DNA from 2 places in the Lysinibacillus sp. Bpr_S20 genome. Region 1 is predicted to be linked to the other one. Evidence: riboswitches for the same ligand, from Rfam matches in the RefSeq annotation. Region 1 holds a riboswitch; the other holds the start of a gene.
What was found. Region 1 has a riboswitch for preQ1 ahead of MWJ95_RS04995 (QueT transporter family protein). Riboswitches for the same ligand answer to the same signal wherever they lie in the genome.

Region 1 (3,465 bases):
GAAATGAATTGTAAAGTATTTTCAGAATAGTGTCAAAGCGTGCTGTGCAAATTATTCCCCTGCATAATTGTGCGAGCCCGCTGAGAAAAATTAACGGGCAAGCTATGTTATGAAGGATATAATGCATTAATTACTAACTGATAAAGTTCTTTAATTCTTTATACGGTTACGTTAGAAACTATAATGAATGTATTAAAAGAAAGGAGAAATCTTAAAATCATCGGGGTAAAAGAAAGCGTGACTAAAATAATAGAATGATACATTGCGTTGTTTTCCGAAGCATCGCTCGCCCGCGGAAAGCGAGCGGAATGCTTCGGAAAACAACAATAGAGTCAAAGCGCCAAATGAAAAAAGCGAGGTATTCGACGATTTAATCGTTGAATACCTCGTAATGTGAGAAGATAGGGACATTTTCAGTGCCCTCGATGAAACCGTCCTCTTTTTATTAAATACGGCTCGATAAGATCCGTCAGTTAAATCAAGTTTTTGAAGTTTAAGCGTTTATTCAGTGCATACATAATCGGCGCACCTACTGCTAAGACAACAAATTCACCTGCAGCAACAGTTAACCATGTCCAGAAGAATGGTAATTCTAATGCTAAGTTCAATTCAAAAGCAATGATAAACATTGTGCATGTAAATAAAAATGTATTGATGACTAAACGTGCCCAAATATTTTTGACAATCTTACAAATAAGAATGAACAACCCAAGGGTAATCATCGAATGGCCCACACCGAAGACTAAATCGTACATGCCGAGTGGTGAAAATATATTGGAGATAAATACACCAATAATAATTCCGACGGCAAAACGGGGATTGAAGGCAACTAAATGGTTAAACATTTCAGATAGACGGAATTGTACCTCTGTAAAGCCAAATGATCCGACTAATAATGTAACAGCAATGTAGAGTGCTGCAATAATGCCGCTCGTTGCTAAAAATTTTATTTTCATATTCATTTCTCCTTAGTTTTTTTACGTGGGATGGTTACGAACCACGTGAAGCAAAAGCAATCATATCAATGTTCATGCTTACTTGTAAATAGCGATGAGTAAAAAAAACGCAGAAATTCATAGTGCTAAAGGTAATATTTTGCTTTTGTCATTGCTCATTAATAAGACAGGTGTGTATGAACAGGATTTGAATTTTGAATCCATGACAAGGGGCTTGTACACTTGTTTCTTTACAGATGGAATGAAATTGGACTATAGATGAGAAGCAACCACTAAAGGAGAGTTCAGCCATATCAAAAAAGAACTGTTCTAAGCAGTTCTTTTAAAGTGACCGTTTTAGTAGTTTTTTAAAACACGAAAAGCTTGAGCAAACTTTTGGGCAAAGATTAGTGGGGGTTCTATTGATTGAAAATGAACGTATAAAATAACGGGGTCCGAATATATCCAGTGATTATGAACAGCACTTATAATCAAATTATTTTCAGCAAGTACCTTAACAAACGGAGGTAATTCCTCTTGGAGTACTACAACTTCACCTAAGTTAAGTGCATTCCCATATATATCAAGCGATTCGAATGTAATCCCAGCATGAAGTGCACTACGACTTGGGCGACCTTGAATCTTCACATTAAGGTTGCGATTCAGTTTTACTGAGCATACGCCATGTTCCATAGAAGCTTTTCCGTTTACAATCTGTGCAAATTTTGTACACATATCTTGAAAGCTTTGCATTTAGACACCCCTACTTTTTTTAAGGAGGAGTCTTGGAGTGGAAGTAGTAGGTCAAAATATCACGATTTTAATAGAACAGGTTACTCCTCTAAAATATTTTTAATTTCCTCTATTTCAATAATAATATCGTCTAGTTGTTTCTTGAATTCATCTGTATATTCTAATTCTCCATCTAATTCTTTTGTATATTCTAAGGCATTTAAGGCAAAATCAAGAGCAAATGCAAATAGACTGTCGCATAGATCAGAAATGATTGTGTCAATATTTCCTAAACTTGCACTTTGATTCTCTTGTGAATAAGAAGGCTGATTTACATTGATTTCATCATTATTCATAGTATTCCTCCTTTTTGAGAACAGCACTTTGTCTCATTTGCATCATATGCATGACATGTAAAAAAGGAGACTAGAAAGGACTATTATGTGTTGAAAAGTTAAGCCACATCTGACTAGGTGTGGCTTTTTACTATGCGTTGAAAATGTTTCGAAAATGGATTGTTTTGCAAAAACGATTGCGTAGAAGAACTTAAAATAATTATCAGAAATAGGCTTTTTTATTATTGACAAATTAATTAATCAATAATATTGTTTTGTTAATTGATTAATTAATTAATAAAAATCGTTTGGAGGTCTAACATGTTAAGAATAGAGAATTTGGTTAAAAGTTATCAAAATGGTCGTGAATTGCTTTATGCATTAAATGCTGTTTCATTGTCGATTGATGATGAGGAATTCGTTGTCATTCTAGGTCCTTCTGGATCCGGTAAATCTACACTGCTTAATGTAATTTCTGGTTTAGAGCAACCGGATTCAGGAAGTGTCACTTACGATGACTATGAGATTTGTGGATTAAATCAAAAAGAACTGACGCTATTTAGACGTGACAAAACGGCTTTCATTTTTCAAGCCTATTATTTACTCCCGTTTTTAACTGTAGAATCTAATATTAAAATGGGTGCTGATTTAAAAGGGAACAAAAATATTTCTGACATAATTGATGCTTTAGGACTTGGTGGATTAGAAAAACGTCTTCCTTATGAACTTTCGGGGGGACAACAACAACGAGTGTCTATTGCCCGTGCATTAGCGAAAAAACCGGATTTTTTGTTTTGTGATGAACCAACTGGAGCATTAGACGAAGAAACGAGCAAACAAATCTTAACTTTTTTGAAGCAGCTTCAAAAACAATTGAAATTTACCATTATTATGGTAACGCACAATGCTAGTATTGCTCAAATTGCAACAAAGGTAATCAAAATGACTAGCGGAAAAATTGTGGAAGTAACTAACAATGCTCATCCACGGGATGTTAATGAAATTACATGGTGAGAGAGGGAGTACATTTAATGAAATTTAAAAAACAGTATCCGCTAGTACTGGTTGTTGTCTGTGCAGTATTTATTTGTACGTTACTGGTTTTCTATCTTCAAAGCATAGACTCCATAAAGAAGGTACTTGCACATCAAAATCAGCAAGACTTTACGCTTACTCTACATGATGAGGGAATAATAACGGACCTTTCCAATAAGTATTCTTTCTCGTATGATCCGATGACATATAAAGTCATTTATGATGAAAAAAATGTATATCGTATTATGCAAAATACGCGCCACATTGATATTCCACTATATTCAGAAGGCGTTGCGCCCCAAAAAACAACTGAAATTGCAATAGATAAAAATTTTTCGCAGGACAATAAATTAGCATTAGGAGATCCAGTTACTATTGGCAATACAACATATTCAATTAGTGGGATTTTTACTTTACCGGACGCAATT
Region 2 (3,465 bases), on a different contig from region 1:
TATTGCAGTTCCAGAATTATCACTGACAGCGGTGAATGCTCAGGAAAATATAACAATAGAAGCTGTTAAATTCAATGGAATGAAAGCACCATCTACTATTGAAGAAATGGTAAAAACGTATACAACCGCAACAGTTGATGTGAAATATAACAATGGAAAAGTAAAATCATTTCCGTTGTCATACAACTACTTGTTTAAATCGGAAGATAAAGTAGCAACTGTTAAAGGTGAAAAAATCCCTGCAGGTACACCTATTGATGTAAAAGGAAATCCAATTAAGGATCCAAGCAGTACAGATGGAAAATACTTTGTTTCTGATGCTCCGGATTCAAACAGCCTAATGCTCCCGATTAATGGAAAGCTTTATTTGGTTACACATTATGAATATCAAACCATAGATGCTGCCGGTAATTCAGCATACGGAGTAGTTCCTGCCTCTATGTCTTTAACGGAGTTGAAACAAGACAAAAAAACAGGTGAATTGAAACCTGTAAAAGTAGAAAAAATTGATTTTTCAGCAGTGAATGGACTTTGGATTCCATGTAACGGATCATTATCTCCTTGGAATACACATTTAGGGTCTGAAGAGTATGAACCAGATGCACGACTTTTCTTAGATCCAATTTCAAATGTAAGAAGTCAAGTTGAAACATTCTCTCAATTCTATTTTGGAGATAAAGCAAAGGCTAATCCTTATTTCTATGGGTACACTCCTGAAATTACAATAGAAAAGAACGGGAAAACATCAGTTGTCAAGCATTATAGTACAGGACGCTTCTCTCATGAGTTAGCGAAAGTCATGCCTGATAACAAAACTGTTTTTTATGGGGATGATGGCAGTAATACAGGGATGTTTATGTATGTGGCCGACAAAGAAAAAGATTTATCATCAGGTACATTATATGCAGCCAAATTTAAACAAACTGGTACGGAAAACGGTGGTTCAGGGAATTTACAATGGATTAATTTAGGACATGCAACTGATAAAGAAGTGAAAAGTATTATTGATAGCGGTATTACCTTCAACGATATTTTTGAAACTTCAGATGAGCCTAAAGAAGGTTTTACAGCAATTAAAACATACTCAAATGAAGGCAAAGTTGAGTATTTAAAACTTAAACCTGGCAAAGAAAAAGCGGCAGCCTTCCTAGAAACTCGTCGTTATGCTGCTATTCTCGGTGCGACTACTGAATTTAACAAAATGGAAGGTTTAGCACTAAACGAAAAGGATAAAAAAGTATATATCGCAATTTCCGATCAAAGTAAGGCTATGGAAAAAGATTCAACGGGAAAAGATCCAGCCGACCATATACAATTACCAAAAATTAAAGCTGGTGTAACTTATCAATTAGATTTACAAGATGGTCAAAAGGATAGCGAAGGAAAGATTATTAATAGCTCTTATGTAGCCCTATTAATGTCTGGATTAGTTGTTGGGGAAGATTTAAAAGAAGCTGATGCATTTGGAAACACTGCAAATGTAGAAAAAGTAGCCAATCCGGATAACTTAAGTTACTCTGAATCAATGAGAACACTCTTTATTGGTGAAGATAGTGGAGCTCACACAAATAACTACGTTTGGGCATATAATGTTGATACGAAAAAATTAGATCGTGTCTTATCTGTTCCAGCAGGAGCGGAAGCAACTGGTTTATTTGCTGCTGATGACCGCAATGGATTCCCCTACATTTTCAGTAATTTCCAGCATCCTGGTGATGAAGTAGAGGCTAAGGCAATTACAGCTGTTAATAAAGATGAATTACTTAAGGCTGTTGACGAACAAATTGGTATAAATAAAACAGGTGGCATTGGTTATATTTCTGGCCTGCCTTCTTTAACAAATATGCCAGATTTCACTACATCTGATGGTCTTAAAGTAGATAAAGTAACAGCAAAATCTAAGTCAGTTACAGGTACAGCTGAAAAAAATGCTACGGTACAAGTTTATAAAGAGAAAACATTATTAGGGGAAGGAAAAGCAAATTCAAAGGGGAAGTTCACTGTGAAGATTAAAGCTCAAAAAGCAGGCACAAGCTTAACTGTTGAGGCTAAAGACAAGGTTGGACACAAAATTGAATCAACGGTCGTAGAAGTTGTTTCTAAATAACAGTGTCTTTTTCAGAGACACATATATGGGGAGTTTTTATAAAAAATCAATTTGACATTTTGTACTATTCTTTTATATTATATTGAAGAATAGAATGCCCGGACTCGAACGGGAGAGGTTCATAGCTGATACCCTCTATAAAAAACTATGGAAACATGACAATAGGCCATGTCCATATCGGACGTGGCTTTTTTATATGTTTTTACTTATGTTTTAATAGAAATTGGTGATGCCTCTCTTGAAAAGTGTTGGGAAACATTTTACAAGGAGGTTTTTTTACGTGATGAAGCAGGAAAAAGCAATTGTTGTATTTAGTGGAGGTCAGGACAGTACAACCTGTTTGTTTTGGGCAAAAGAACATTTTAAAGAGGTTGAGGCAGTTACGTTTAATTATGGTCAAAGGCATCGTCTTGAAATTGAATGTGCAAAAGAAATAGCAGCGGAGCTCGGTGTTAAGCATCACATTCTTGATATGTCACTACTGAATCAGCTTGCTCCAAATGCATTAACACGACAAGATATAAAGGTAGAAGACGGAGAAAATGGTGAGCTTCCATCGACGTTTGTACCTGGTCGAAATCTTCTCTTTCTTTCATTTGCTGGCGTTTTAGCGAGCCAAGTAGGAGCTAAGCATATTGTAACGGGTGTTTGTGAAACGGATTTTAGCGGATATCCGGATTGCCGAGATGTTTTTATTAAATCCTTGAATGTAACGTTAAATTTATCAATGGATGATTCCTTTGTGATTGATACACCGTTGATGTGGCTGAATAAGGCACAAACATGGGAGCTTGCTGATCAGTTTGGGGCACTTGAATTTGTTCGGGAAAGAACGTTGACTTGCTATAACGGTGTAATAGCAGATGGCTGTGGGGAATGCCCAGCATGTAAACTGCGAAAAAGAGGGCTTGATGAATATTTGAGTTACAGGAAGGAGTCTTAAAATATGTCAGATTTCGTAATCGTCGAGAAGCTCCAAAAAATAGATGAAGATATTCAAAGAAATCAATTGAACTATCATGCAAAGCGAGTTCTCGTAAGTAAAGAATTTACCTTCGATGCTGCTCATCATTTACATCATTATGAGGGGAAATGTAAAAACCTGCACGGTCATACGTATCGCGTAGTTTTAGGACTGAGTGGATACACAGATGAACGCGGTTTAATGATTGATTTTGGCGATATAAAAGAAATATGGAAAGAAAAAATTGAGATTCATTTGGATCACCGTTATTTGAATGAAACGCTTCCACCGATGAATACGACGGCAGAGAATATTGTTGTTTGGATTTACGAAAAGTTGGCGGAGGCCTTGCTTGATACACAAACATATAACGGTGCGCGTGTAGAGTTTATTA

Region 2: another riboswitch for preQ1. It lies ahead of queC (7-cyano-7-deazaguanine synthase QueC); the one in region 1 lies ahead of MWJ95_RS04995 (QueT transporter family protein).

The regions. Positions count from the first base shown of each region.
Region 1 is NZ_JALNLQ010000002.1:80,186-83,650, forward strand. It holds gene MWJ95_RS04995 (QueT transporter family protein) at 474-956, opposite strand; PreQ1 riboswitch class I at 963-1,007, opposite strand; gene MWJ95_RS05000 (DUF1259 domain-containing protein) at 1,293-1,688, opposite strand; gene MWJ95_RS05005 (hypothetical protein) at 1,769-2,023, opposite strand; gene MWJ95_RS05010 (ABC transporter ATP-binding protein) at 2,324-3,016, shown strand; gene MWJ95_RS05015 (FtsX-like permease family protein) at 3,034-3,465, shown strand, end outside.
Region 2 is NZ_JALNLQ010000001.1:574,124-577,588, forward strand. It holds gene MWJ95_RS02780 (alkaline phosphatase PhoX) at 1-2,107, shown strand, start outside; PreQ1 riboswitch class I at 2,216-2,262, shown strand; gene queC (7-cyano-7-deazaguanine synthase QueC) at 2,391-3,050, shown strand; gene queD (6-carboxytetrahydropterin synthase QueD) at 3,054-3,465, shown strand, end outside.